DNA from 3 places in the Exiguobacterium sp. s46 genome. Region 3 is predicted to be linked to each of the others. Evidence: riboswitches for the same ligand, from Rfam matches in the RefSeq annotation. Region 3 holds a riboswitch; each other region holds the start of a gene.
The links. Region 3 has a riboswitch for lysine ahead of KNQ08_RS14770 (aspartate kinase). Riboswitches for the same ligand answer to the same signal wherever they lie in the genome.
Positions count from the first base shown of each region.

Region 1: linked by a shared signal. The riboswitch ahead of KNQ08_RS13610 (Na+/H+ antiporter NhaC family protein) and the one ahead of KNQ08_RS14770 (aspartate kinase) in region 3 are both predicted to bind lysine.
Region 2: linked by a shared signal. The riboswitch ahead of KNQ08_RS11930 (amino acid permease) and the one ahead of KNQ08_RS14770 (aspartate kinase) in region 3 are both predicted to bind lysine.

Region 1 is NZ_JACSMY010000003.1:79,429-89,983, reverse strand. Features, by position in the region: gene KNQ08_RS13650 (NAD(P)/FAD-dependent oxidoreductase) at 1-1,194, shown strand, start outside; gene KNQ08_RS13645 (DEAD/DEAH box helicase) at 1,205-2,641, opposite strand; gene rlmN (dual-specificity RNA methyltransferase RlmN) at 2,705-3,778, opposite strand; gene KNQ08_RS13635 (ABC transporter permease subunit) at 3,903-4,709, opposite strand; gene KNQ08_RS13630 (ABC transporter ATP-binding protein) at 4,706-5,590, opposite strand; gene KNQ08_RS13625 (methyltransferase) at 5,600-6,259, opposite strand; gene KNQ08_RS13620 (heme oxygenase) at 6,349-6,669, shown strand; gene KNQ08_RS13615 (uracil-DNA glycosylase family protein) at 6,794-7,531, shown strand; lysine riboswitch at 7,624-7,802, shown strand; gene KNQ08_RS13610 (Na+/H+ antiporter NhaC family protein) at 7,914-9,497, shown strand; gene htpG (molecular chaperone HtpG) at 9,562-10,555, opposite strand, start outside.
Region 2 is NZ_JACSMY010000002.1:56,111-66,665, forward strand. Features, by position in the region: gene KNQ08_RS11885 (ribitol-5-phosphate dehydrogenase) at 1-40, shown strand, start outside; gene KNQ08_RS11890 (CDP-glycerol glycerophosphotransferase family protein) at 72-1,274, shown strand; gene KNQ08_RS11895 (nitroreductase family protein) at 1,395-1,952, opposite strand; gene KNQ08_RS11900 (hypothetical protein) at 2,077-2,634, opposite strand; gene KNQ08_RS11905 (DHA2 family efflux MFS transporter permease subunit) at 2,765-4,456, opposite strand; gene KNQ08_RS11910 (HlyD family secretion protein) at 4,469-5,125, opposite strand; gene KNQ08_RS11915 (TetR/AcrR family transcriptional regulator) at 5,318-5,923, shown strand; gene KNQ08_RS11920 (diguanylate cyclase) at 5,967-7,058, opposite strand; gene KNQ08_RS11925 (MarR family winged helix-turn-helix transcriptional regulator) at 7,197-7,652, opposite strand; lysine riboswitch at 7,818-8,006, shown strand; gene KNQ08_RS11930 (amino acid permease) at 8,139-9,620, shown strand; gene KNQ08_RS11935 (solute:sodium symporter family transporter) at 9,771-10,555, shown strand, end outside.
Region 3 is NZ_JACSMY010000004.1:42,462-53,016, reverse strand. Features, by position in the region: gene lysA (diaminopimelate decarboxylase) at 1-595, opposite strand, end outside; gene alr (alanine racemase) at 609-1,667, opposite strand; gene KNQ08_RS14795 (branched-chain amino acid transaminase) at 1,664-2,596, opposite strand; gene dapD (2,3,4,5-tetrahydropyridine-2,6-dicarboxylate N-acetyltransferase) at 2,622-3,329, opposite strand; gene dapB (4-hydroxy-tetrahydrodipicolinate reductase) at 3,316-4,062, opposite strand; gene dapA (4-hydroxy-tetrahydrodipicolinate synthase) at 4,059-4,940, opposite strand; gene KNQ08_RS14775 (aspartate-semialdehyde dehydrogenase) at 4,958-5,950, opposite strand; gene KNQ08_RS14770 (aspartate kinase) at 5,964-7,163, opposite strand; lysine riboswitch at 7,277-7,454, opposite strand; gene argH (argininosuccinate lyase) at 7,525-8,895, opposite strand; gene KNQ08_RS14760 (argininosuccinate synthase) at 8,892-10,097, opposite strand; gene KNQ08_RS14755 (GNAT family N-acetyltransferase) at 10,216-10,555, opposite strand, start outside.

The sequences.
Region 1 (10,555 bases), on a different contig from region 3:
CTTGGATTCGCAGGGCTTGGCAAATCAGAAGGAAAGTTCAATTATGCGACGGGATTTGGCGGGGAACTCGTCTCAAAAATCGGTGAAGAGACGACACGACGACTGTTCGAAGAAGTCGATGATCTCTTATGTACATATGGTGGAGGTACAGTTGAGACCTATTCCACGTATTCCCCTACTGTAGCGTCTCGTGCCCGTCGCGCCGGTCTGCATACGGTCGAGACGACCGTCCGTCATTTAGGCACAGTACGGACCGCTGCCGTCTTCACGGCGTTTGAGGACGCCTTATTGCCACGACTCGATGCCCGGTTCGAAACGACCATCGAGCAGATCAAAAAATCAGAGCCGTTTACGATCAAAACAGCGGACGAGATCTTCGTCAGTCAACGAATTGTGTTCGCGACAGGTCGTTCAGGTGCAGACTTTACGTTGCAACAGTTAGCGACGCTTGGCGTCACCCCACAGCGGACCCGACTCGATCTCGGGGTGCGAATTGAGACGGATGAGGGACTATTTCGGACATTGTTACAGGAGACGTTCGAGACGAAGCTCGGTTACGACTCGCCTTACGGTCAAGCCGTCACCTATTGCATGAATCCACGCGGACGGATCATCCGCAAATATCAAGAAGGACTCGTCATGCCGGACGGTCAAAACGTCCACGAGACGGCAGACGGCTCGACAAACCTGAACTTTACACTATTTCTCCCGCGTTATTTTTCGACGCTAACGAAAGCGAATGCGTATGCCGCACGCATCATTGGCGGAATCAACCAAGGTGGTGATCGCATTCTCGTTCAGCGACTCAGTGATTTCCGAGCATCGCGAGCGACGACACACGATCAATTGAGTCGTAACACCATTGTCCCTTCCCTAACCGCGTCCCCCGGTAATTTGCATGCAGAAGTACCTGCAGAAGACCTGCTTGTCTTAGAAGGGTTTTTAGAGCGCCTTGAGCAACTCCTTGAAGTGGAACTTCCGGGAGATACGTTGCTTTACGGATTAGATGGCAAGTTTTACGCACCGATGCTTGAGACGTCAGAGACGTTTGAGACGACATGTCCCGGTGTCTATACGATCGGGGATTGTTCCGGTGCCACACACTCGCTTGCCCAAGCAGCTGCTAGCGGACTCCATCTTGGACATGCCTTGACGCAAAACAGCCGGTCCCTTCTTCGCTTAAGCGGAGAATGACCGGCTTGTCTTATTTCTTGAATGCTTCGTACACTTTCAATTGTTTCCCTTTGACCTTCGTCGTCTTCATCGCCCGGAGGACAAGCGGACCTTTCCCGTTGAGGATATCGACATACGTCAACGTATCCTGAATCGAGATGATGCCGATGTCGTCTGCTGTGACGCCTTCAATCTTCGCAATCGTTCCAACGAAGTCGACGGCACGGAGTTTTTTCTTTTTCCCGCCGTTAAAGAACAATTTCATGATGTCCGCATCAAGCTGCTCCGTTTTCGAAGAACGCGTATCTTCCGTCGCCATCTTCTCCTCAAATGCATCCGCTGTTCGCATCAAGTCCTTTTCCGTCGGTGCTTGGCGACGTGTCAGTTTCCCGTGATACTGCTCGATTTCCTTCAGGCGACGTTCGTCTGCCGGCGTGACGAGGCTGATTGCTTGTCCTGCTGCTCCTGCACGCCCCGTCCGACCGGTCCGGTGAACGTAGCTTTCTCGTTCGACAGGGAGATCATACTGGATGACGTGCGTGATGTTCTCGATATCGATCCCACGTGCCGCGACATCTGTTGCGACAAGAATTCGGAACTTCCCGGCACGGAAGGCTTTCATCGCATCGAGTCGATCGTCTTGTTCCATCCCACCATGGATCGCTTCAACCGGATAGTCATGTGCGCGTAGACCATTCGCGACGAAATCAACGTGTTCTTTCGTCCGACAGAAGATCATGCAGCGATCCGGGTTTTCAGCGACCAGGACATCTTTCAAAATCGCGAACTTCGTCTTGTCCGTCACCGGAATATAACTATGCGTAATCGTCGAGACAACGGTTTCACCCACTTCGATCCGTTTTGGTGCCTCCATGTAACGGTCACTCAACTGTTCGATGTCTTCTGGGAAGGTCGCAGAGAACAATAGTGTCATCCGCTCCTTCGGTAACTCAGACAAGATGGCATCGACTTGATCGAGGAAGCCCATGTTCAGCATTTCGTCCGCTTCATCTAAAACGACGTAACGGACTTTCTCAAGCGATAACGTGCCCCGCTCGATATGATCGCGTACGCGTCCCGGTGTTCCGACGACGACGTGTGTCTTTTGCTTGAGCTCCGTGACTTGCCCACGGAACGGTTGCTTGCCGAAGACAGCTGTCGCTTTGATCCGCTTATAACGTCCGATGTTCATGATATCTTCTTTGACCTGCAAGGCAAGCTCACGTGTTGGCGTCAAGACTAAGACTTGTGGTTTGTTTTCTTCCCACTCGACGAGTTCACACAGTGGGATCGCAAACGATGCCGTCTTTCCGCTCCCCGTCCGTGATTTGACGATGACATCTTTTCCAGATAATACGACCGGAATGACGGATTGCTGGACTTCGGTTGGTGTCGTGTAGCCGAGTTGCTCGATTGAGTCGAGAATCGGTGCGCTTAAGTTAAAATCATTAAATCGTGTACGTGTCATAGAATGTCCTCATTTCTTATCGTAAAAAAAGCTTCCCACCGAAACGATGAGAAGCCCAACGAATTATTTGGATGCTACTTTATCTTTTTTGATTTGCTTACTACGTAATTGACCACATGCCGCATCGATGTCTGTTCCGTGCTCGAGACGAACACCACAGTTCAAGCCGTTCTTTTTCAACGTATCGTAGAACGTCGTGATATCTTCAGACGTACTGCGCTGATATTGACCGTGCTCATCGACTGGGTTGTACGGAATCAAGTTGACATACGTCAGGTGACGTTTGTCTTCGAACAGTTTCGCAAGTTCGACTGCGTGTTCTTTTTGGTCGTTGACGCCACGAAGCAAGATGTACTCGATCGTGATTTTACGGTTCGTCGTTTGAACGTAATAATCGATCGCTGGCATCAATTTCTCAAGCGGGATCGCCCGGTTGATTTTCATGATTTGCGTACGCAATTCATTGTTTGGTGCGTGAAGCGAGATGGCTAAGTTGACTTGGAGTTTCAAGTCAGCGAACTTGTAGATCTTGTCTGCCAAACCACTTGTTGAAACCGTGATGTGACGTGCACCGATCGCAAGACCATTGTGGTCCTTGATGACGTTCAAGAAGTCAACCATGTTGTCGAAGTTATCGAACGGTTCACCGATACCCATGACGACGACGTGGCTGACACGTTCTTCGTTACCGACTGCATCGAGGTGATGTTGAACGTTCATGATCTGCTCAACGATTTCGCCTGCTGACAAGTCGCGGCTCTTCTTGATAAGACCACTTGCACAGAAGCTACAGCCGATGTTACAGCCGACCTGTGTCGTAACACAGACAGAAAGACCGTATTTATGACGCATCAAAACCGTTTCAATCAAGTTGCCATCATATAATTTGAAAAGGAACTTGATTGTTCCGTCTGCTGATTCTTGCTTGACCGCTTCTGTCATCGAGTCAATCGTAAAACTCTGATCTAACAACTCAAGGCAATCCTTGTTGACATTCGTCATTTCCGCGAAAGTCGTGACACGTTTACGGTAGAGCCAATCCCATACTTGTTTGGCACGGAATGGTTTGTGCCCTTGATTCGATAACCATTCTGTCATCTGCTCAAGCGTTAATCCATAAATGGATGGTTTATTCATTTCGAAAGACCTCATTTCTTTTTCCAGAACTACAACATTCCTTTATCTTAGTAAAAATCAGCGCGTGACGCAACGTTCAAATCCTAAATGTTCACTTTCTGTAAAGTTTTTGCGCCACTTTCGATCAAATCGACAGGCTCCGACGTCCGAATTGAACGACTGCTCCAGTCAAGAACACAAGACAGAGGACAAGTAAAAGAACGGAGTGAAGAAGAAAATGATCCGTTCCTTCTAGTAATTGCGTCGTATTGAATAAGGAGAAGACGGATAGATAACGAAGCCACTCCGTCTTGTCACTTAGTTCCGACAGAATCGTCAAGACGATCGATAGAACCAGTACACTACCGGCAAGCGAAAAAGCACGACGTTCTTCGTCAAATAACGTCGCAACGAATAACGTAAAGGCACCGATCGCGAAGAGTAACAATAGCGCATTGAGTTGAATCCGCCATAAGATGACGTCATTGATCGAAATATCTGTCATCCACCAGTCGGATACCATCAAGACGAGTCCATTCAGTCCTACGAGAACCATACTTGCGATACCCATGACGATTGCGACAGCAAACGTATACGCATTCCGAGTGATCGGGGCTGCGAGATAGACGATCAGCTCTCCGTTGTCGATCGGTCGCGCAACGAGGCGCGCTGCTAATGAGAGCAAGAATAGACTCGCAATGACTTGAAAGATCAGTCCATAATAGTTCCCTCCGAGCAGATCCAGTACATTATCGAACCCCGTCACCTTATCATATTGAAATGCTTTTAAGACTTCTGGAGGTAACGCTTCTAGTTTTGCTTCTAGTAAACCGGTCTTCATCATCGATGGATAAAGCAACGCAAGCATCAATAAGTAGAGACTCGTTCCAATCGCATAAGCAAGCACGGGCTTTCTGACCTGCTTGAATAAAGAGCGGATCAGCAATATCACGACGATTCCTCCTCTCCATAATAATGCAAGAAGACCTGTTCTAAATCATCTGCTGACGGACGAATCAGCCGCACATCATATTGGGTTAAATAAGCGATTGCCTGATTTAAGCTCAACGTCTCGTCCGTTTGAAAACTGACTTCCAGCCGCTTCGGTTCAACACCGACTTGCATCGCGAACTGTGCTGCCTCCACCTCAGTTCGGAAGACGATCGTGTACGTCTTTCGACTCGATCGAACCAACTCATGAATATCCGATTCGACGATGATGCGCCCTGCTTTGATTAAAGCCGCTCGATCGCACGATTTTTCCATCTCCGGAAAGTGATGTGAACTCATCAGAATCGCTTTTCCAGCATGCTTCTCCTGTTCGATCCACTCTAAAAAACGCTCTTGCATCAAAGGATCGAGTCCACTGGTCGGCTCATCAAGTAGATAGACGGGTGCATCCTTCATGAAGCAACCGACAAGTGCCAATTTTTGTTTCATCCCTTTTGACATCTTGCGGATTTTCGTCTTCGTCTCAAAAGGAAATCGTTTCAACAACAGTTGTCGCCGTGCCGGATCGCTACCGTGTAGTCGTTGCATCAAATCCAGCATGTCTGCTCCCGTCATGTCTCCAGGTAAACTAATCTCCCCCGGCAAGTAACCGACCAACTGCTTCACTTCTTTACTTTGCTTCCAGCAATCAAAACCACCGATAGTCGCCTTTCCAGCATCCGCAGCCAATAGTCCCATCAAATGTCGGAGTGTCGTTGATTTTCCAGATCCGTTTGGTCCGATGAAACCGAATATCGTACCCGGATCAACTGTAAAACTGACATCGAATATCCCACGCCCCGGCGCAAATTCCTTCGTCACATGCTCCAAACGGATCATCATCCGACCTCCCTATCTTTTATTTCTTTCCTCACTGTATTCATACCCGTTTTGAAGCAGTTTGTTCGGATCAAAGCGATAGATGACGAACCGCTCGTCATGATTTTTTTCATAGAGGTCTCGTAATCGAATCTCATCGATTTGCTCGAATACGGTATGGCGCTCCAAGTACTCCCGGTATTCATCGGTCGGGTAATACAAGATGAGATCAACCGAACGCGGGGAACGTTCGACCGAACTTAAAATGTGATCGATCACTTTCATGAAAATTTGTGAAGAGAATGGATTAAAGAAATAAAACTTATTCGCCTCATCCGGAATGGTATACTGCTCGGCATACGTCTGTTCGAATCGCAAACTTCCGGAACGCCGCTTCCGTCGACTTTGGTAGTTCGCCATATTCCGAAGTGCGTCCTCGTAAAATTGTCCGTTCATCTCGATTCCGATGACGGAACAGTCGAATCGGTCATGTAAGTAAAAGTTTAAACGCCCTTTCCCACACCCGAAATCGATGACAGTATCCTCTTTTTGAAACGGATAGGTTTCGCATAATTCGCCGAGTGCCGCATAAGGCGTCGGTTCATAGCGATTGTAGTGACTAAACACACCATAAAGGTGTTGCATCTCAATGGTCTCAATTCGTAATCGTTGATCATATTCCTGTTCATTCATCGTCTTTTGTTCCTTCTTTCCGGCATTCTTTCCCTCATCGTACTATACTGAAGAAGTACGTTACTCGTTTTTTGAAAGGGGATTTTATGATGATCGTCGTTACGAACCGGATTAAAGTCAAAAAAGGGATGGCTGCAGCTCTCGCTCCTCGTTTTACGCGTCCAAGTGGACTTGATACGATGGACGGATTCATCCGCGTCGAGGTCTTATTGACGCAAAACATCGAAGAACACGATGAAATGAACGTCAACATGTACTGGGAAGATATGAAGAGTTTTCAAGCGTGGCGGGAAAGTGACGATTTCAAAGCGTCACATAGTCGACCTGCGAGTAGTGAGGCAGGAGAATCGCCAATGCTCGGCAGCGAGATTCTGACATATGAAGTCGCTTCGGTCAAAGAACGCGCATGATGCACGAAAAGGACTCGTCTCGAGTCCTTTTTTAGATACCTGTATAAAAATAGTGAAAGGGTCGAATTGTCTCAAATGGTATTATTTGTTATCATAGTGCCATTACAGAGAGAGAGGGTCCTTCATGAATTCATTAACTATATTTGAACAAGCCATTCGTAGCTTACCTGACGATCGTACGTTACGACGTGATGAATTATGGACGGACGATTTTTTATTGCAACAGGAGAACGAGCTGACCGTCTATTACTCTCCGATTGGCGAATATGTCAATACTGAAGCAAAAGTCGTCATCATCGGGATCACACCAGGTTTTGAACAGATGCGAATCGCTTTCGAAGAAGCGACGGATGCCCTCCATCATGGTGTTTCATTAGAAGAGACGGCACGCCTCGTCAAATATACAGCAAGCTTTGCCGGAACGATGCGACGTAACCTCGTCCAGATGCTCGATACACTTGAACTTCCAGCATTGCTCGGAATCGAGACGACGGCTAGCTTATTTCATCAACATCAGAAATTATTGCATCCAACGTCACTGTTAAAGCAACCCGTCTTTTATCGCGAAAAGAATTACTCGGGTCATCAACCGAAGATCAATCGTAGCCCTTTATTAAGGCACTACGCGGAAGAACACTTCGTCGCTGAGATCAATCAGTTACAAAAACCAGTGTTATTAATTCCACTCGGTCGGGTCGTCGAGACGCAAGTCCGTGGATTGATTCATGATGGACGAATCGAACAGCATCAGCTTCTTTCCGGATTCCCCCACCCATCTGGCGCGAACGGTCATCGAAAAAAACAATTCGAGGAAAACCAAGCCTATTTGATGAAACAGCTCATTCAACATTTTGCTGAATAAACAACTTTATCTTAAATTATCAGAATATATGGTTGAATCGCTTCTGAAATACATGATAAAGTGTCCATAAGAACAGAATATGACTATTCTATCGATGAGGTAGAGGCGCGATTTCAATCAGTACTTGGTCCGAGGATGACAACGAAGACGACTACAGGAAAGGTGACATCGCCGAAATGACAGTATGTGTCGAGCATATCGTCGTTGGTCGATTCGGGAAACACCCGATCGATTGCCATACATAACAATTGTATGGAGCGCTCCAATTCGGCTAAGAAAGACGCATCCAGCGAGGGTGTCGGCTTTGTTGCCGGTGCCCTTGCTTTTTTTGTGCCGCGGGGTCTCATCTTTAAGCCATTTATTAAAGAGGAGGATATTTTTCATGGTCAACTATTCAGATTCCATCATTGCCCTTGTACCTGCTTTACTAGCTATCTTATTAGCCATCTTTACCCGAAAGGTCGTTCTTTCGTTAGGTGTCGGTATTCTCGTCGGTGCCCTGTTACTTCACCGTTTTAACCCGATCGATACGGTAACCTATCTCGGCAAGAACATCTTCAGCCTCTTTTGGGCAGACGGTGCCTTGAACGAGTGGAACGTCTTATTGCTTGTCTTCTTGTTATTGCTCGGCGTCCTTTCCACGCTCATTCAGACATCAGGTGGCGCTCGTGCCTTCGGTGAATGGGCTTCTACTCACGTCAAGACAGCGCGTGGTGCACGCTTAGTTGCCTTCGGACTCGGTATCTTGATTTTCATCGATGATTACTTCAACAGTCTCGCTGTCGGCAACGTCAGTCGTCCGTTAACGGATCGCCGTGGTGTCTCACGTGCAAAGCTTGCCTATTTGATTGACTCAACAGCTGCGCCTGTTTGTGTCATCAGTCCGCTTTCGAGTTGGGGCGCATTCATCATCTCCATCATCGCCGGTATCTTAACGACGCACTCGATTACGGATTACTCAGCGTTTAGTGCTTTCATGATGATCGTTCCAATGAACTTCTATGCGATTTTCGCGTTACTTTTAACACTTTACATCGCTTATTCTGGCGTTTCTGTCGGACCGATGAAACAGCATGAACGCCGTGCCGCGAATGGTGAACTTTTTGATGCGTCAAAAGGAACACCGATGGGGATGGCAAAAGAGGTCAACGAACATACGAACGGAAAAGTCCGGGATCTCGTCGTTCCGATCGTCGTTCTTGTCATTGCTACAATCAGTGCGTTACTCGGGACAGGTGCTCAGGCACTTGCAGCCGACAATCGCCCGTTTACTTTAATTGGAGCATTTGAGGCAACAGACGTCACACGTTCACTCGTCGCAGGTGTCGTCATCAGTTTAATCGTCGCTTTCCTGATGCTGATCGGACGAAAAATTCCGGGCCGCGATTACCGTGCAAGCATCGTTGCTGGTATGCGTTCGATGTGGCCAGCAGTCGTGATTCTGTTATTCGCTTGGACGATCATTGCTGTCATCGGTGATATGAAAACCGGTGATTATCTCGCGAGCTTCGTTAGCAACTCGATTTCTGCGTCGTACTTGCCGTTCTTGTTATTCTTGATTGCCGGCTTGATGGCATTCTCGACAGGAACAAGTTGGGGTACATTCGGGATCATGTTGCCAATCGGTGCGGATCTCGTCATGGCTGTCGATGCCTCACTCTTGTTACCGACACTTGCTGCTGTTCTTGCTGGATCTGTCTTCGGTGACCATTGTTCACCGATTTCCGATACGACAATCTTAAGTTCGACAGGGGCTGGATCCCATCATATCGATCACGTTACGACACAGTTACCGTATGCGCTAGTCGGTGCCGTCACTGCGGCAGTCGGTTATTTAGTCATCGGTTTCACGGAGTCTTCGGTATTCGGTTTCATCGGAGCTCTTGTCACATTCGTACTCTTCGTCGTCGTCTTGAACGTTCTCTCGAAAAAAGGCGAAACCGCTTCGGATTTACAAACGGATTGATGAAACACTTTATGAAAAAGGCATTGGATGCGCGCATCCAATGCCTTTTTTATATCTATTCGTTTCACACCATCAATAAACACACATCATTCGCGAACGCTACCGGATCCTCAAGTGGAAGCCCTTCGACAAGTAATGCTTGTTGATACATCAGTTTGGTATAGCGCTCGAATTTTGAACGATCGTTTTGATACGCCGTTTCAAGAGACTCGAACACTGCGTGTGACGGATTCAATTCAAGAATCTTGACCGCTTCTACCCCTTCATTATTCGGCATCGCCTTCAGAATTTTCTCCATCTCGATTGAGACAGCGCCGTCCGTCGCAAAGCAGACAGGATGCGATTTTAGACGTGTTGAGGCTTTGACTTCCTTGACTTGCCCACTTAGCACTTCCTGCATGGCTTGGAACATCTCTGCTTGTGCGTCCGTCGTCTCCGCTTCCTCCGCTTCAATCCCTAAATCGCTGCTCGTGACCGACTTGAACGTCTTCTCGTTGTACGTCACGAGCATCTGGATCGCGAACTCATCGATCTCTTCCGTGAAGTACAAGATATCATACCCTTTATCACGGACGAGCTCGGATTGTGGTAATTTATCCAGACGATTCGTACTCTCACCAGCGGCGTAGTAGATATGTGCCTGATCTTCCGGCATCGCTGCGACGTACTCTGCGAGTGTGATCAACTTCTTCTCCTTAGCTGAGTAGAAGAGGACGAGGTCCTGCACCTGTTCTTTGTGCATGCCGTAATCATTATACATACCGAACTTCAGCTGGCGTCCGAACGCTTGATAGAACGTTTCGTACTTCGTGCGATCCTCGCGCAGGAGGGCTTCGAGTTGTGTCTTGATCTTACTTTGGATATTTTTCGCGATCAATTTCAATTGACGATCGTGCTGCAGTAACTCGCGCGAGATATTGAGCGATAAGTCTTCCGAGTCGACCATCCCTTTGACGAAACTGAAGTGATCCGGCAACAAGTCGCTGCATTTTTCCATGATCAAGACACCGTTGGCATAGAGTTCAAGACCCTTTTCAAATTCCTTCGAATAATAATCG
Region 2 (10,555 bases), on a different contig from region 3:
GAACCGGTTCGGAAAGACGGTCATGGAATGGTGCATGTAACGATGTGCATTGAAAAAGAGGAGAATCGTCTATGAAACAAAAAATTCGGTTATTGCAACGACGGACGGTCCACTATCTGCTTGCTATGACGTACTGGTTGACGAAACGGTTACCGATTCAACCGAAAAAAGTCGTCTTTGCGACGTATCGTTCCGATCGTCTTGTCGATAACTTTCGTGCCGTCTACGATGAACTCGAACGACGCGACTTAGGGTATGAATACGTTTTTTTGTTAAAGCGATTCCCTCAATCGTTGGCGGGACAAATTCAATACGTCTTTCATATGATGCGAGCGACGTACGAGTTAGCGACTGCTCGTTACTTCATCATTGATGATTATTATTACCCTGTATATGTGTCGTCCTTACGGGAAGGGACAGAAGTCATTCAGCTATGGCATGCTTGTGGAGCCTTTAAAAAGTTCGGCTATAGTGTGCTTGATAAATCCTATTCACCGGATGATGATTATTTGAAGATGGTCCAGATTCACCGGAACTATAGCAAGGTCTATGTTTCCGGTGAAGCATGTATCGCACCATATGCGGATGCTTTCGGAATGGAGCAGAAACGGATCTATCCATTAGGAGTTCCACGGACGGATCAGCTACTGAACACAGCACGCCAAGCCCGTGTTCGAGAAAAGTTGTATGACCGATATCCAGAATGGCGCAAAAAACGAATCATCTTACTCGCGCCGACGTTCCGAGGAAATGGACAGACAACGGCACATTACGATCAAGAGCTCGATTTTGAGAAGTTCCGTCGTGAGCTTGGACCGGATACAGTGCTCTTGCTTCGCATGCACCCGTTTGTTCTCAATCCACCAGTCGTACCAGACGCGTATGCGGATCAAATCATTAACATGACAGACTATCCGGACATCAATGATTTGATGCAGATTGCGGATATTCTGATTACGGATTATTCGTCTGTCATCTTCGAGTTTGCCTTGTTGCAAAAGCCGATGATTTTCCTCGTCAACGATCTGCAGTCGTATAAAGCAGAACGCGATTTCTATTTCCCATATGAAACTTTTGTACCTGGACCAATCGTGTCGACGTTCGAAGACGTCATTGCTTGGATTAAACGTGGGCAATTCGATACACATAAAATTGAGACATTCGCGAATCAGTTCTTTACGTATCAGGACGGAGAAGCGACCAAACGAATCGTCGATCATATGTTATATGACACGATTCCAGAGGCGCCTGTCTATACGAAAACATCAGTGTGAATACAGAAAAACGTTCCGATTGCGTCTCCGTTTGGGGAGAGAGACGTCATCGGAACGTTTTTATTTTTGAATTGGGGCTTGATTGGCGCGAGCAGGGGTAGCTCGCAGAATGCGCACCTCTTAAAAGTGCGTCAACTTGTCCTTTGCGGACGTTCTAGGTTTGACAGGTGGAACGATGGCAGGCCAGCCGATTTGAATGACGCCGAGAACGCGTTCGTTTTCAGAAGCGTCAACGAGTGAGGCATACTCTGGTGTGAACCAGTGTTTCCCGCTCTTCCAACAACACCCAAGACCTCGTTCTGTTGCTACCAACTGCAGGTTTTGAATCATCGCAGCTGTTGCAAGTGTATCTTCTAGCTGTTGATCCGGTGTCCCTTGTACCTGACAAAGTACCGTTAAATAAACCGGGACTTCCCGTAATTTTTGTTCAGCCTGTTGACGTTGTTCAGACGTTTTCGTCTCGAATTGACCACGCGCTGTCAGCAATTCCATCAAGGCATCGACATACCGTGTTTGTCCGTCTTCGATTGCGAGAACAAAGCGCCAAGGCTCTCGTAATTTATGATTCGGGGCATAAATCGCCGTGTCGAGTAATGCTTCTACCAATTCGACTGGAACGGGTTGTTCCGTATAGGACCGGATCGACCGGCGTGTTTCAATCACTTGTTGGGCATGCATCCGTTTCATCTCCTCACTGAGTACTTTTTCACTATAAATGATAACGATTATCATTGTCAACGTTATTTGTCAGAAAACAAAAAAGACGATTCCCGAGAGGAAATCATCTTTCGTTGCATTCGGATTAAGAGGCTTTTCGTTTCTCGTCTTGATCTTGAGCAACAGTCGTTAGCTTCTTTTTCATAAGACGAATCCGGTATAGGGCAAATAGATAATGGGCGAAATAGATCGTAAAACCAAGGAAAATCGTTAACGCTACATGAATTTGAACGCCGGGAACAGCATGAAGCTGAATGAAGAGAAAGACAGCCATTGCCATCGTATAAAGCACCATTTCCACCGATTGTGGCATGACGCGTTGACGTTTTAAGAAAAAGGAACGCATGAGTGGCAGGACGACGAGACTGACGAGACGATCAACCAGTCCGATGACGAGCACGCTGATCACCATTGCTAAACCATTTTCAAAAGCGATTAACCGTGGGAAGACAAGATAGGTGACGAGTAATAGTGGTCCAACTAATAAAAAGATTGAAATCGAGGCACGTGCGAATACGAAGAGCCCGTTGACACTTGTTAAAAAGGCACGAACGATCTTTTGTGACCAAGGGGATGGTCGACCAACTTGCCAAGCAAAACAACAAGCAAAGATGAACGCATAAAATTGCAGAAAGGCAACCATAAAGCATCTCCTTTAGATATGAAACTCATTGTCCCTAGTGTATCGATTTTAAGGCTGAAGTGCAAAGAAGAACTTTTCGTAAAGTATAAGAAAAGACCAGCTGATAGGACATCAACTGGTCTGTCGTCAATCAATCCAGATTCGGTTCTTTTTTTCCGTGCAAGAAGAAGGACAGAATCAGTGCAAGCGCAGATAAGACGGTTGCAATCCAGAACGCATCGGTGATCCCTTGGATCGTTGCTTGTTTCGTCAGCATCGTAAACCAACTCGTCGAAGCGGCTTGTGAGCTACCCAGCTGTTGTCCAAGGTCATTTAAATGTTGCGAAAGCGTCGGGTCGAGCGTCGTGAACTGATTCGCGTCGTCTGCCAAGTGAGCCGTCGTTTGACGGGTCATGACGGTGACGAGAATTGCCGTTCCGATGGAGCCGGCGACTTGACGAAGTGTGTTTTGGGTCGCGTTTCCGTGCGGGATCATCTTCATCGGTAAAGCGTTCATACCGGCAGTCATGATCGGCATCATGATGAATGCCATACCGAATGACCGAAGCATGTAGATGCCCATGATGGAATAATACGACGTATCCATGTTCAATTGCGTCAATTCCCATGTCCCGTACGTCATCAACGTCAAACCGAAGATAGCGAGCGGTCGAATACCGAAGCGGTCAAATAAACGACCGGCAATCGGTCCGGTGATACCCATGATCAGTGATCCGGGCAAAAGGAGAAGACCTGAATCGACCGGTGAAAAACCGCGAATGCTTTGAAGGTAAATCGGTAAAAGTAACATCCCACCGAACAAGGCCATCGTAACGATGACATTGATGAAGAGGGTGAACGAAAATTCCGGTACTTTCAACACGCGAATGTTCAACATCGGATCTTCCATCGATAGCTCACGCATCGCAAAAGCAGCAATTCCAATTAAGCCGATGACGATCGTGCTGATGACGATCGGGCTATCCCAGCCGTCATTCCCGGCTTCACTGAATCCGTAAAGGAGACTCCCGAATCCGATCGTACTGAATAACACACCAAGTGCATCAAAAGAAGGTTTCGAGAGTGGCTGCGTCAGGCGGAACCAAGCCGTACCGAGTAACAACGTCACTAATCCAAAGAACGACATCGCGTAAAACATGACGTGCCAGTCATAGTTTTGAATGACATATCCCGTGATCGTAGGTCCGACAGCTGGAGCGAGAATCATCGCGATTCCGAGCATTCCCATGGCAGCACCGCGCTTATGCGGTGGGAACAATGTCATGAAGACGTTCGATCCGAGTGGCATCAAGATACCAGCCCCCGCTGCCTGAACGACACGACCGATCATCATGACCGGGAAGTTCATCGCCATCGAACAGATGACCGATCCGAAGAAAAATAGTGTCATCGAAGCGAGGAACAATTGGCGGAACGTGTAGCTTCGCATCAAAAAGGCGCTGATCGGAATCAAAATCCCATTGACAAGCATGAAGCCCGTCGTCAACCACTGGGCAGTGGACGTCGACACGTTGAAGTCATTGATCAGAACCGGTAACGCGACATTAATCAACGTTTGGTTCAAAATAGCAATGAACATACCGATTAGTAAGACCGTCAGTACTTTCGGAATACTGACGTTTTCAGTCGATATCTGTTTTGAAGGTGTTGCGACTGGTGGTGTAACGGTCATCGTCGGTTCCGTCTCGAGGGATTCCTCAAGAGTCGGTCCATCAGTCGCCAGTGCCATGTCGGATGAGCGACTTCGACGGGCGATCCAGTTGACGCCGATGATGATCAGAATCGTGAACGCACTGTATCCGAACAAGAAGGTAGTAGACATGAACGTCCCTCCTTAATCCTTATGAATGCGGACGGTCACATTCATACCAGGTCGAATGTCGAGTGATTTTTCTTGCGAGAGTGATACTTTAACCGGAATGACTTGTGCGACTTTCGTGTAGTTCGCGTTTCCGTTTGAAGAAGGCATCATTGAGAACGTGGAAGCCGTCGTCATACCGATTTGCTCGACTTCACCAGAAAGTGTCGTGTCCGGATAGCTGTCGACATAGACATCCACTGTTTGTCCGACTTTGATTTCATCGATTTCTGTTTCTTCGATGTTCGCTGTGACCCAAAGGTCGTTTAAGTCAAAACCATAGGCGAGAGGTGTACCTGCTGCGACGAAGCCGTTCTTTGTCGCCATCGACTGAACGATCGTTGCTTTTGAGGGCATTGAAACCGAGAGATCCATCGGTTTTTGTCCGGCTTGTGCCGTCATGACGTGTCCGACTGTTGCGCCACTGGCAAGTGATTCGCCTGTTTTCGCAGACCAGTCTGTTAATTTACCAGCGCTTGGACTCGCAACTGTTATCATCTTACCGTCGATTTTCGCATTGTCTGTTTTGACATAGCTCGTTGCTTGATCGTAATAGTAGTATCCGACAACACCACCACCGATTAAAACGATGAGTGTCACGATATTGATGATCAATAATTTTTTCATACTCATGGGTGTGTTAGCATCCTTTCTTGTGTACAATCGATTCAAAAAAAGTACTCCTCTGGGGGGAGGAGTAATTAATATAGTTAATTATATGGATCGTTAGCTAACAAACAACCGACAATTTCCGACAAAATGTTGGAAAAATAGATGATAACGGATTCATTAATGAAAAGATGATGAAAAAGGAGTGAAATATGGATGAATGAGAGCCGTGATCCCCGACCAAAACGGTCACGTGACCGTATTACAATGGAATTATTTCGTTTACTGAAGACGCACAGCTTCTCGAGTATTACTGTCAAAATGCTGACGGATGGAGCGGGTGTGAATCGTTCAACCTTCTACGCACACTATACGGATAAGTATGATTTACTCGACCAAATCGTTGAGGAGCAAATGAAGGCACTTGAACAAGCGATTCGGATCACGGGTACAGGAACTGTCTTTCCGACAGTCGAGCAGGTGAGTCGCTATTTTGCTCGTTTGTTCATTCATATCGAAGAAAATGAATTATTCTATCAGACGATGCTCGTTCAAGGACCGATCAAAACGTTCATCTCTCGTTTTCTCGATACATTGAAAGAGAATTATCGAATTGTGTTTCGACCACAAATCACAGAAGAAGCTACGTTCGTCGATCGGGACTTATTATTGAACTATGTCATTGGTGGACAGTTGGGATTGTTGATTTCTTGGTTACGAAACGGTCGACCGTATTCATCAGAGTATATGGCAGAACAATTAAGTCGGATGATCGTCTTTGGAACGGTTGAAAGCATCGGTTTTCCTAAAGAGACGGAATGAAGACGTAAAAAAAGACACTCCCCTACGGAAGTGTCCAATCAGTTTAAGCTTGTCGGAATTCAAGTTCTTTCGTATAGATCGTACTCCGATTCCGTCCGCTTTCTTTTGAGTAATACAACGCTTTGTCTGCCTGTTGTAATGCTTCGAGTGACGTATGCGAACCACTGGAATGTGAAATCCCAAGTGAGATCGTGATTTGCAGATCAGGTACATCTGCTGTTGGGAACAGGTTACGTGCGACCGTCAGCCGAGCTAGTTCTGCTATTTTTTGCGCTTCTTTCGCCGAAGTACTTGGTAAGATGATTAAAAATTCTTCACCACCGTACCGTCCGACGAGGTCGTCTGGACGGGTCAAGGAAGCGAGAGTCATGCCGAGTTGGCGTAACACATCATCGCCCGCATCATGACCATATGTATCATTGACATGCTTGAAGAAATCGATATCGATGAGTACAAGCGAATAGCCTTGGTCAGTCGAACCGACAAGCGAAAGCGAGTCATCCAGACGACGACGATTGGCGAGCCCTGTCAAAGCATCCGTCATGGCGAGTTTCTGCTGATACTGGATGTTTTCGAAGTGACGGCGTAATTCCGTTAGCAATCGAAAAGCGACAAAGCCAGCTAATAAATTAAAGAAGACGTACGCAATCGAGATTTTAAAGAATGTCGACCAGCTGTGCGTCAGGACGTAGATGGCGGGTAACGAATAGAGAATACCGACCAACACCATAAGCTGAAAATGACGCATCGAGACATGGACGAATCGACGAATGATCCCGATCGTCGTGATGAACAAGACGATGATCAGTGTCGATAAATAAAAGCCTTCCATTTGATCAACTGGTGTTAAAAAGTAACGTGTCCCGATGATCATTGCACCAGCAACGATGGCGCTTGGGAAACCACCGAACAGCATGGCGATCGCGACGGGAACGATACGTAAATCCACACGGGCGACATCGATTTGGATCCCATTGAACATCAATAAAACCGCAATCAGACCAGAGACTGCTCCGAGTATAAGTCGAATGCTCCATTTGGAGTTCAATGAAATACGCGGTCGATTCCGAAACGGTAAGAACAAGAGAGTAATCGTTGTAAACAGTAGACAAAAGTTAATGATGAATTGATTCATGATGGACAACAAATCCTCCCAACTCCCCCAGCTAACAGATTTCCATATATATACTTCCAGTATACTCAAGTAGATAACGGTTAGACAGAGGGAAATCTTTAGACAAAAATAGAAAAAACGGTAGAAAATCTACCGTTTTTAAGAAGATGAAGTAAGAGTATCCTCATCCATCGTCTGTAAAATTTTATCAAAGACACGAATCATCGTTTCGAGCTCTTCTTCCGTCAATGTGCCGAAGCGATCTTGTAAATAGTTTTTCCGGACGATTTCGAGATCCCGAAATGCACGTTCTCCGTCCTCCGTCAATGCGAGGACGATTGAACGACGATCTTCCGTTGAACGTGTCCGTGTGACATATCCTTGTTTATACAGCTTATCCGTCAAAGCAGTGACTTGACTCGTCGCGAGCTCAAATTGTTCCGCAAGAAGCGTCGGGCGCTGAGGACCATTTTCAGAAAGGCTTCGTAAGATGAAAAATTCACTCCGAGTCGCGGTTCCTTCAAATAGCCGGTTAAGTTCACGTCGCAGGGTACGAAGAATGACACGCATTTGTTCTTCGAGTCGATAAGTTAGCAAATCACGTTCCTGTGGCATGCAAGCAGCATCCTTTCTCTCAGTGGACTTCTACCATTTAGTGTACTAAACATATCGGATTTTTACCATCGACTACCCGATATTCGAAAAAGGCAATTGACAATTCCGTGGCGATTTGTGTAATATGGCGTAGTAATAACTAACTTAATTCAGTTCTCACTCAACCAGTGGGATGGAGGTTGCAGTTCTTAAGAGTACGGTTACGGATGTCGTCAAGCGACAGATGAGGTGGCCTGAAAGGAAGAATTGCCGAAATCAATCATCGCTTTGAAGATGATCGATTGGGATTAGATCAAATAGGTCTAATACTGTCACAAGTCGGGTATCACCTACTTGTGGAGAGCTATCTTTCACGACGGTAGAATGAGGCGCATCCATTTTATTATGTTGCGTTCTCATCTTCCATCTGGAAGATGAGGGCGCTTTTTGTTTTTTCATTCAAAAAGTGTCCTCTCAAAAAATTTATTAAAGAGAGAAGCGAACGAAATGAACAATCTAGATGTGAAACAAACAACAGATTCGACAGCAGAAGGATTAAAACGTGGATTACAAGCCCGTCATATGTCGATGATCGCCATCGGTGGGGCAATCGGAACAGGACTCTTCATTGCGTCCGGTGCTTCCGTCGCAGCAGCAGGACCAGGTGGGGCGCTCCTATCATACGCAATCGTTGGTCTGATGGTCTATTTCCTCATGACAAGTCTTGGTGAAATGGCAGCGTATATGCCAGTCGCTGGATCCTTCTCGACATATGGAACGAAATTCGTCGATCCATCATTCGGCTTTGCCCTCGGCTGGAACTACTGGTACAACTGGGCAGTTACGATCGCAGTCGAGCTAGTCGCAGCACAAATCGTCATGACGTACTGGTTCCCGGACGTTCCTGGGTTTTACTTCAGTGCCTTGTTCCTCTTACTCATGATTGGCTTGAACTACTTCTCTGTTAAAGGATTTGGGGAAGCCGAGTATTGGTTCGCGATGATTAAAGTCATTACCGTCATCGTTTTCTTAGTCGTCGGTGTTGCGATGATTTTCGGTATCTTTACATCAGAGCCACCGGTTGGCTTTAAAAACTTTGCTCTTGGCGATGCACCGTTCGTCGGTGGGATTCCTGCCGTCATCGGTATCATTCTCGTTGCCGGATTCAGTTTCCAAGGTACAGAACTGGTCGGGATTGCCGCGGGTGAATCGGAAGATCCGAAAAAGAATGTTCCAAAAGCAGTCAAACAAGTCTTCTGGCGCATCTTGCTTTTCTACGTCTTCGCGATTTTCGTCATCGGAATGCTCATTCCGTATACGAGTCCGAACTTGGTTTCCAATGACATTACGGACGTAGCGGTTAGTCCGTTTACGCTCGTCTTTGAAAAAGCGGGTCTTGCCTTCTCAGCAGCACTCATGAACGCCGTTATCTTGACGTCTGTTCTATCTGCCGGCAACTCAGGTATGTATGCTTCGACTCGGATGCTTTATACGCTTGCTCGCCAAGGGGATGCACCAAAGTTGTTCGCGAAAGTATCGAAAAACGGTGTACCGCGTAACGCCTTGCTCGCAACAGGAGCAATCGGTGCACTCTGTTTCTTGACGTCGATGTTTGGTGGACAAGTCTACTTGTGGTTACTCAATGCTTCGGGGATGACTGGATTCATCGCATGGCTCGGGATCGCGATCAGTCACTATCGTTTCCGTAAAGGGTTCCTTGCACAAGGTCACTCGTTGAAAGACTTACCATATGTTGCACCAGCGTTCCCATTCGGTCCGCTGTTCGCATTCGGTCTTTGTTTCCTTGTCATCATCGGTCAAAACTATGCCGCATTCCTCGCAGATCAAATTGATTGGGTCGGAATTGCCGCAACGTATGTTGGTATTCCATTATTCCTTGCCTTCTGGTTAGGACATAAATTCAAAAACCGGACGTCAATCGTTCGTTATGACGAGATGGACTTCCCGGAACATCCACGTCAATCATAATATGTGAACCACCTTCTAGAATGAAGGTGGTTTTTTATTCTCTTAAATGAAAACGTTTTCTAAAATATAGTTTTGAAAAAGTATAAAAAAGGAATCAATGAATACATATTCAAAAATAGAAAATATGAATAAAGAATAGGGGGGAGACGCATGACTACATCTGATTTATTTTTTACATTAGGTTCTGCAGCGTTTTTCATGTTGCTCGTTGCCTACATATCCTACCGATTGACGCGTGGGAAAACACAAGGCGTCGATGAATACTTCTTAGCAGGTCGAGGGCTAAGTGGCGTTTTCATTGCCGGATCACTACTACTGACGAATTTGTCGGCAGAACAGTTGATTGGACTAAACGGACAATCTTTCATGGGAAACATGTCGAGTATGGCGTGGGAAGTCACGGCGGGATTTGCTGCGATCATCATGGCCATCTATCTGCTTCCGAAATTTCTCGGGCTTGGGATCTCGACATTACCGGAATACTTAAGTCACCGGTATGACGAGACGGTTCGTCGGATGACAGTCTTACTCTTTTTGCTCGGATATATGTGCGTCACGATTCCTTCGATGCTTTATTCAGGTGGGATTGCTGTCTTGCAGCTATTCGATGTTCCGGAACTCTTTGGTCTCAGTTATACGCAATCCCTTTGGTTAGTCGTCTGGGTCGTCGGGATCATCGGAGCAATTTATGCGATTTTTGGAGGGCTACGTGCGGTGGCTGTCTCGGATACCTTGAACGGGATCGGGCTTGTCTTCGTCGGATTCTTAGTTCCGGTGCTTGGCTTTATTGCACTGGGTGACGGGAATTTACTTCAAGGGATGAAGACGATTGCGACTGTGCAACCGGAGAAGCTGAACGCAATCGGAAGCTCAACCGATGCCGTTCCGTTCTTCTCGATTTTCACGGGTATCCTATTTGCGAACTTATTTTATTG
Region 3 (10,555 bases):
ACAGATGTTCCGATGCTAAAATCGCTTCGATCGCGTCCAAGTAATCTGACGCATGCGTCGAGAAACCGAATTTCGTATCGACACCACCTGTCTGAATTTTCGCATGCGCTCCCCCGATGACTTGTGGCACGATCCGGATCAGGACATGGACCGTTTGACCAGCTTGCGCTGCGATGGCTTCCAGTTGTGCGATTTCGGCAAAGTGATCGATGACGATCCGTCCGACACCTTGCTCAACGGCATATTGAAGATCAGCCGTCGATTTATTCGAACCATGGAAATAGATCCGTTCTGCCGGAACCCCGGATTGACGGGCGATGAAGAGTTCTCCCCCCGTAACGACATCGATTCCGAGACCATGACGCACGACTTGTTCATATACGGCACTGACCGTCAGAGCTTTAGAAGCAAAGGAAGCATACGTGTTCGGATACTTATCAAGGAAGTGTTCCCGGACGGTCGCTAATCGATCCGTCAGCTCCCGCTCTGCCATCACGTACAATGGTGTTCCGTACTGTGCTGCAAGATCGGTCGCTGCGACACCATCGATGTGCAACGTGTTGTTTTCTTCTGTCAGGTATTGACTTCCATACATAATAAGTTCCTCCTTATAGATACTGATGCGTCAAACGCCACGACCGGGCGCACATCTGCTCTGAATTGTTCGCTGCTCCTGTCCGGGTGATATCGTCAATTTCAACGCCATCCCCGTATAGCACGACCTCGTCTCCGACCTCAATCGTCCCATCGACAGCGACGAACGTATGACTCATGAATAATTTATTGATGACCGGATAAGGTTTTTCTTTAATATGAACAGGCAACGCGGCACGCCCACGGACTACACCGTCTCCATATCCGACGGGTAAGATAGCAATCCGCATCGGTTCTGTACTCGTAAAGTTCGTCCCGTATCCCACATGCTCACCCGGTCCAATTTCGCGAATTTCAACGACCTCCGTCGTCATCCGTATCGAAGGAACGAGCCAGTCCATCTTTTCAATCGGTGAATAGCCGAATAAGAAGATGCCAGGGCGGACATAGTTACAAAATGCGAGACGCGGATCGTGTTTGACGATCGTCGCACTGTTTTCCGAGTGCATATACGTAAACGTATGGCGCTTTCGTAACACATCGGCAATGGCGACGAAACGTTCGACTTGTCCATCGTGATCCGCATCCGGTTCATCGGCAAGTGGAAAGTGTGTATATAAACCTGTTAAATCAAGCGAATCTGCTTGCGCAAGCGCAAGGACAGCTTCCGCCTCTTGAAGCGAACTGACACCAAAACGATTCATCCCGACGTTGATCTTCAAATGTAACTCGATTCCCTGCAGCTGTTTACTGTTTAGGGCGAGCCATTCTAGCGATGAGACACCGAGTGCGATTCCGAAACGTCGTGCTGTTTCAAAATCCTCCGTCGGATTCATCACCAGTACATAACTGTCTGGAAAATTCGTTTTGATTTCAATGGCTTCATACAACTCAGCGACAGCAAAGTGATGCACATCAGATGCCATCAGCGTCTCGACCATCTCGAGCATACCTAAGTTATACGCATTGTTCTTGACCACGGCAAAAATACGTTTACGTGACCGAGCGAAGACCGATGCGACATTCTGTCGCACCGCCTTCCGATCGATCGTGACGAGTGTACGCGTCGTCATTCTGCGACAGCAGGTGTCACGTACGTCAACCAATCCGCGTATTGCGGTAATTGACCTGTGACGGCTTGACGATAAAGATCGAGCAACTCATCTGCGACGTTCCGTGTTCCGCCGTTGATCGAGATATGATCGATTTCACCGACACTCGTGATTTCAGCAGCTGTTCCTGTTAAGAAGATCTCATCTGCGACATACAGCTCATCGCGTCCGATATGACGTTCGACGACAGGATAGCCTTGATCTTGTGCCAAACGGATAATGACTTGGCGTGTGATACCGTCGAGTACTGAACAATCAAGTGACGGTGTATGAATCGTTCCGTTTTTAAGAAGGAAGAGGTTCGCAACACTCGCTTCACTGACGTTACCGTTCATGTCGAGCGCGATAGCTTCATCAAATCCATCACGGATCGCTTCACCTTTTAAGAGTTGTGAGTTCATATAGTTCGCAGCCGCTTTCGCTTGCATCGGCATCATCGTTGATGAGACGCGGCGATATGATGCGACTTTGGCACGAATGCCAGCGCCTTTATCGAAGTATTCCCCAAGCTCCCAGCAAGAGATGCCGACATGAACCGTCGTATCTTTCGCCATCAATGCTTGCCATGGCGTACCGAGGAACACGAATGGACGGATATAACACGATTCAAATCCGTTTTTCGCAACTAAATCGATCGTTGCTTGAACAAGTTCGTCGACAGTATACGGAATCGTGACGTGGTAGTACGCACAACTGCGGAAGAGACGCTCGATATGTTCCTTCAATTGGAAAATCGCCGGTCCGTCCGGTGTCGCGTATGCACGAATTCCTTCAAAGAATCCACTACCGTAGTGAATCGCATGTGACATGACGCTCGTGTTCGCATCTTTCGGATCATGAAAGACTCCATCTAACCAAATTGCTTCTCCATACTGTGTATCCACTGCCATGTTTTTTCCTCCTCTTCGACGTCAATCAGAGTGAACGTAAATCATCCACCAATTGCGTCTTCTCTTCTGTTTTCGCATCTTTCTGTTTGATGACACGTGCAGGTGTTCCAGCAACGACGCTTCCAGCAGGTACGTCTTCTGTGACGACACTACCAGCAGCGACGACGGCATCTTTGCCGACTTTGACGCCTTCAAGAATGACTGCATTTGCACCAATCAAGACACCGTCTTCAATGATGACAGGTGTTTTTGAAGGTGGTTCGAGGACACCCGCGACCACGGCACCTGCGCCGACATGAACGTTTTTCCCGATCGTCCCACGTGCACCGACGACAGCGTTCATATCAATCATTGTACCATCTCCGATTGATGCACCGATATTGATGATCGCACCCATCATGACGACTGCGTTGTCACCGATGACGACATGATCACGAATCCATGAACCTGGTTCGATGCGCGCATTCAAGTGACGTGTATCAAGCATTGGTACCGCACTGTTGCGACGGTCATACTCCACGTGAACATCCGTGATGCGATCTGAATACTTTTCTAAGAAAGTAGCCGCAAGTCCTGCATCCGCGAAGAAAATCTTTGATTCATCTGATCCGAATGCTGTAGCGCCTTCGATCGTCAAGCCCGCCAAATCGCCGTTGACGTAAAGTTTTACCGGTGTTTGTTTTTTAGCATCTTTAATGAATTTAGCAATTTCGTAAGCATCAGTGAGTAACATGTGAATCCTCCTGTGTGTAGAGCGTCTCTAATGTATAGAGTCCCGCTGTTTTTTGAATGAGTGCCTCAGCTGCTTTGATCGCACCAGAAGCAAATACTTTTTTCGATAGCGCTGTATGTTTGATTTCAATCAATTCGTCGACACCTGCGAATAAGACTTCGTGTTCTCCGAAGATCGTTCCACCGCGCATCGCGTGCATCCCGATCTCGTTCGTCTCCCGCTTTTGCCGCGTCTGTGACCGGTCATATACCGGTGTGACGTCACGTGCCGTCTGAATCGTTTGCAATAACAACTCAGCCGTTCCGCTTGGCGCATCGACTTTTTGGTTATGATGTTTCTCGAGCAATTCGATGTCATACGCTCCTGCTAGTGGCACAAGTGTCTTCAGCAGTTGCTGCACCATCGCGATACCGTACGACATATTGTACGACTGGAAGATCGGAATTTCTTTTGCGGCGTCCTTAATCGATGCCAGTTCCGCCTCAGAAAAACCAGTCGTTGCGATAACGAGTGGTGTTTTTGTCGCCAGCCCGTATGCGAGCAGATCAGGTAGCAAACTCGGATGCGAGAAGTCGATGATCGCATCGACCGTTTCTGACATCTCTGTTAGCTCGGCATATGAAGCGATCGTATCGGATGACTTCGTCCGGTCAACGATCGCCACGACACTTTGTGGTGCGAGTTCGACGACGTATTGTCCTGTCGCCCCATAACCGTGTAACGCGAGTTTCATCGAACCACTCCTTTGTAAGCCCGCATCGTTTCGAGTAAGTGGGCATGTCCCGCTTCCGATTGACGGACGAGCGGCAAGCGCGGCGCACCGACAGCAAAGCCAAGTTCTTCAAGCGATGCTTTGACTGGAATCGGATTAACGTCACTGAACAAGGCACCGATGACCGGTAACAAGTCTGCCTGAATCCGGCGAGCTGTGACGAGATCTTGTGCGAGCAACGCCTCAGCAAGTGCTTGTGTCTCTGCTGGGTACGGGTTCGAAAGAACTGAGATGACGCCTTGTGCCCCCCATGCCATGTACGGCAGGATTTGATCATCATTTCCACAGAAGACCGCGAAATCTTCCGGAATCGCCGCCATCAGTTCACCCATGAAGCTGACGTCTCCACTCGCCTCCTTAAACGCTTGGATTCGTGGATGACGTGCTAACGTCACTGCTGTTTCGACTGCGATCGCAACGCCTGTCCGCGATGGAACGTTGTACAGCATGATTGGTAATTCGGTTGCATCAGCGACCGCCGTGAAATGTGCGACGAGACCCGCTTGCGATGTTTTATTGTAGTACGGTGTGACGAGCATCGCTGCGTCCGCACCGAGGCGCTCTGCGAGTAACGTCTTCTCGATTGTTGCTGCCGTGTTGTTCGAACCCGTTCCGGCAATGACTGGTACTCGTCCTGCCGTGATTTGAACGGCAGTCGTCAGTAGTTGTTCGAATTCCGTGTTCGTCAGTGTCGATCCTTCTCCTGTCGTTCCTCCGACGACAAGCGCCTGAATTCCTGCTGCGAGTTGTTGCTCGATCAAGCGTTCGAATACGTGTAGATCCAACTCGCCTGCTTCATTAAATGGTGTGACGAGCGCTGTACCTGCTCCTTTGAACATGAAGAACTCCTCCTTTTTTATGAATGAATCGACTGTTCGATTGCTTGGCGTGCGACTTGTACGGCATTCGAGGCGGCACCTTTTCGAATGTTGTCGGCTACACACCAGAGATGGAACGTGTTCGCGAGACTATCATCTTGTCGAATCCGACCGACGTAGACGTCGTCCGTACCACTTGCATCGAGTGGCATCGGATAACGCGTATTCGCGACATCATCGATGAGGACGACGCCCGGTGCGCCTTCAAGTGCTTCACGGATCGCTGCAACCGTCGTCGGCTGCGTAAACGTGACGTTGATCGCAACCGAGTGAGAATTCGTGACTGGAACACGCACACATGTCGCACTGACTGGTAGTGCTGGAAGATTGAAGATTTTCCGTGTTTCGTCAATCATCTTCTGCTCTTCTTTCGTATAGCCGTTCTCAAGGAACACATCGATATGTGGCAAGATGTTATCGTGAATCGGATGCGGATAATTGACGGGCTCTTCTCCGCGTGCTCCACGTGCCAGATCCTCGATTCCTTTTTGACCAGAACCGGATACGGCCTGATACGTCGTATAGTTGACACGCTCGAATCCCAGTGACTGGAGCGGTGCTAAGGCGACGACGGATTGAATCGTCGAACAGTTCGGATTTGCGATCAAGCGGTCCGTCACTTGAATCGCTTGTGGATTGACTTCTGGCACGACAAGCGGAATCGTCTCCTGCATCCGGAAAGCACTTGAATTATCAACGACGAGTGTTCCGTTTTCAGCTAGTAACGGGGCATATTGTTCACTGATCGTTCCGCCCGCCGCGAACAACGCGACGTCAATCTCGTCTTCCGTGATACTTGGTGTCAGTGCTTGGATCGTAATGGCTTCTTCCTTGAACTGTACCGTGTTCCCTGCTGAACGAGCAGAAGCGTAAGCGGACAGGCGGCTGACCGGGAAGTCCAGTTCGGCTAGTACTTGTAACATTTTTTGACCGACGGCGCCGGTTGCTCCAATGACTGCTACATGATACATCCTGTTTTCCTCCTTATAACTCGAACGCGTTTGCAATCGCTGCAACCGTCCGTTCAATATCTGCTTGTGCAATCGTGTATGAGATGCTGATTTCTGAAGTCGTAACTTGATAGAACGGAATGTTCTCCGCTCGGAAGATTGCGAACAACTTCGAAGCGACACCTGTTGCATCCCGCATCCCGATGCCGACGACAGATAACTTCGCGTGCTGATTGTGGCGGTCGACCTTGACTGTCGTGAAGCGATCCATGATGTCTTTCAATGCTTCATCGAGGAACTCTTCCTCATCGAGTGGACATGAGAACGATAAGAAGATGTCACTGTCGAACGTCGTTTGACTGATCATGTCGATGTTGACGTGGCGATTGGATAACAGTTCGAAGATATCGGCTACTGCTGCGTTCGTTTGCGGTACGTGTTTGATTGATACCGTCAAGACGTTCTTCGTCACACTGACACTCGTCACCGCTTTTTGTTCCATTGTTTCCGTCGCTTCCATGATCCATGTTCCCCTTTTCGATTCAAGTGTTTTCCCGACGAAGATGTGTACGCCGTATTTTTTTCCTAGTTCGACACTTCGCATTTCCATGACCTTCGACCCGAGGGCGCTCATTTCCATCATCTCATCATACGAGATATGTGGAATCGGTTGAGCGGCGGCGTGGATTCGTGGATCAGCTGTATAGACACCGTCGACATCGGTATAGATTTCGCACCGTTTATCAAGGACTGCCGCAAGGGCAACTGCCGTTGTATCCGACCCACCCCGTCCAAGCGTCGTGACATCACCGAGTTCGTTGACACCTTGGAATCCGGCGACGATGACGACATCGTACGTTTCGAGTTTTTGTCGTAACAGATCTCCATCGATCTGTTTGATCTTACTTTTCGTATGCACGCCCATCGTGCTGATTCCTGCTTGAGCGCCTGTTTGCGATAACGCTTTGACACCGAGCGAGTTGAGGGCGATGCTGAGTAATGAAATCGTCTGTTCTTCTCCGATGGCAAGCAGTCGATCGAGTTCTCTTCGCTCGGGGCGATCCGTGATGGCTTGCGCCTGAGCGATCAAAGAATCTGTCATTTTGCCCATCGCCGAAACGACGACGACGAGTTTTTCACCTTCGGCTGCGCGACTCTTCAAATAATTCGCAATAGACTGAATCTGTTCGACAGTCGCAACCGAGCTTCCACCAAATTTAAGTACAGTTGTCACAATCCTATCTCCTTTGTCCCGATACAGAAAAAAAACGACGGGCCGGTAGGAGCGTTCCTACGGCCCGTCGTTATCACGATCGGACAAACGAAGACAAAGTCATTCGTTCTTTTACGTAAGATAGCGCTCCGAAACATCGGTTTCGGCAGTACAACGGATCTTAACCGTTGTACCAGCAAACAAGAAGAAGCATCTTCTCGTTCACTTCGGCGGACTTCCCCTTTCACATCATTCGGCATGCTTGCCTTCAAGAATGATGCTACTCATGTCATCCGCGCCTCTATCTGTCGGTTGTTAGTTACAGTTATAGCAGACATCTTTTGTTAAATCCAGTCATTTGACTGTTTTTTTTCAAAATTCGTCAATTCGCAAGATGCTGTTTCGCGAGTTCGAGTTGCTCCGACACGGCAGCAAACCCTGTTCCGCCGTAGCTAGTCCGGCGTGCTACTGCTTGAACCGGATCGAGGAGCGGATAGACGTCTTCCTTGATATCAGGATGGAACGTTTGATACGTCTCGAGGTTCAAATCCTTCAGGAAACAACCGTTCTGCACACAGTAAAGGACGGCTTTGCCGACGACTTCATGCGCTTCCCGGAACGGTATGCCTTTCGTTACAAGGTAGTCGGCGAGTTCCGTTGCATTCGAGAAGTCTTGCATTGTCGCCTTCTTGAGCGCTTCGGTCTTAAACGTCGCAGATTCAATCATTCCGGTGAAGATTTGAACGGATTGGAGAACGGTATCTGCTGTATCGAAGACCCCTTCCTTATCCTCTTGCATGTCTTTGTTGTAAGCGAGTGGTAATGCCTTCATCGTCGTCAAGAAGCCCATCAGATTGCCGTAGACGCGCCCCGTTTTCCCACGAATCAATTCAGCGAAATCAGGATTTTTCTTCTGTGGCATCATGCTCGACCCTGTCGAGAAAGCATCAGACAACTCGATGAAGCCAAATTCTTGCGATGCCCAGATGATGATTTCTTCACAAAAACGCGAGAGATGCATCATGACGGTCGAGGCGATCCCGAGGTATTCGATGACGAAATCGCGGTCGGAGACAGCGTCGAGACTGTTCGGATAGATTGACTCAAAACCGAGCAACTCGGCAGAACGGAAACGATCGATTGGGAATGTCGTCCCTGCGAGCGCGCCTGCCCCGAGCGGTGATTTCCGGATCCGCTTTTGATTATCCGTCAACCGTTCGACATCACGTTCGAACATCCAGAAATAAGCGAGCAAGTGATGCGCAAGCGAGATCGGTTGTGCCCGTTGCAAATGCGTATAACCTGGCATGACCGTCTCGATATGTTGCTCAGCTTGTTCCGTGATAACCGATTGGAGCTCGCGTAATGCCGTCGTCAACGCTTCAACATGTTGTTCCATCCATAGATGTAAATCCGTTGCGACCTGGTCATTTCGGCTCCGTGCCGTATGCAGTTTTCCTGCAACCGGACCAATCTGTTCCGTCAATAGACGCTCGAGATTCATGTGAATGTCTTCATCTGCTAGCGTATACACATGATCCGCTAACGTCGTTTCCAGTTGCTTCAGTCCTTGCTCGATTTGTGTCCACTCGTCTTGAGCGAGGATCCCTTGTTCAAATAGCATCTGCGCGTGTGCGAGACTGCCTTTTAAATCGACGCTCGCTAATTTTTGATCGAACGTGATCGATGCTCCGAAGGCTTCCGCTTGAGCGGAAGCACTTTCCGTAAAACGTCCACCCCAGAGTTTGGTCATTTCGTTACACCCGCCTGACGATGTACGCTCGCATGAGTCGAAACGGCAAGTCCGTGTAATTTGATGAAGCCTTTTGCTGCTTCATGATCGAACGCGTCTTCTTTCGTATACGTCGCAAGTTTCTCATCGTAGAGTGAGACAGCGGACTGACGACCTGTCACGGTTGCGTTTCCTTTGAACAGTTTAACGCGAACTTCTCCTGTGACGTCCTGTTGTGTCGCCGTCAGGAATGCTTTCAAGCCTTTTGTCAATGGTGCATGGAAGAGACCGTTATAGATCGTTTCTGCGTATTGTTTGCTGAGTAGTGGTTTGAAATGCGCGACGTCCTTCGTCAATGTAATCGTCTCGAGTGCAGCGTGAGCTTTGAGTAAAACCGTTGCTCCTGGGCACTCATAGACTTCCCGCGATTTGATACCGACGAGACGGTTCTCGACGTGGTCGATCCGTCCGACCCCATGTGCACCAGCGATGATGTTCAGTTCCGTGATCAGTTTCGCCAGTGGATATGTCGTTCCGTTGATCGAGACCGGAACACCTGCTTCAAAGCCAATGATGACTTCTTCTGCCTGATCCGGTGCGTCTTCTGGCGCTACTGTTAACGCGTAAGCGTCTTGTGGTGGCTCTGTCCAAGGGTTTTCTAGGACGCCACACTCGTTACTCCGTCCCCAGAGGTTCATGTCGATTGAGTATGGGCTGTCGAGGTTGATCGGGATCGGCACGTTGTTTTCTTTCGCATAGGCGATCTCTTCTTCCCGTGACCATTTCCATTCCCGAACCGGTGCGATGACTTCGAGTGATGGATCAAGTGCTGCGACCGAAACTTCGAACCGGACTTGGTCGTTCCCTTTTCCGGTACATCCGTGAGCAACCGCTGTTGCACCATGTTGATGCGCGACTTCGACGAGCTTTTCTGCGATCAACGGACGCGAAAGCGCTGAAATCAACGGATAGGCATTTTCGTAATGCGCGCCATATTGAAGTGCCGGTAATACGAAGTCTTGTGCGAATTCTTCTTTTACATCGAGGACGATCGATTCGATCGCACCGACGAGGAGTGCTTTTTCTTTAATGACGGATAAATCTTTTCCTTCTCCGACATCCATGCATAAGGCAATGACGTCATAGTCCTTGCTCAACCATTTAATGGCTACCGATGTATCAAGTCCCCCAGAGTACGCTAAGATCAATTTTTGTTTCGACATGTATAATTCCCTCCTGGTTTTAAATTCATCTGTCTGTATAAAAATTCATTATGAATTATATATATACATAGAAAACAAAAAAAAGAAACCCTTTTTGCAGGATTTCTTTCAAAATGACTTACATTTTTTTCTCCATCGTTCGGTGCGGGATGCCCGCATCATCGAATTCATCGGAGACGATCGTATACCCGAGTCCTTGATAAAACGGGATCGCTTGAACTTGTGCGCCGAGTGTTAGCAATTGCTTCCCTTCGCGACGTGCGACTCGTTCCATCGCCTGCATCAACTCACCACCGTATCCTTTTCCTCGTGCTGTCGCTAGCGTTGCTACACGTTCTACCTTCATCCGTTGGTCGTCATATGGGCGGGTACGTCCCGTTGCGACCGGTCGACTCTGTTCATCGAGGACAAGCAGATGAATCGCTGTCTCATCGTGTGTATCGTATTCAAGATGGCGT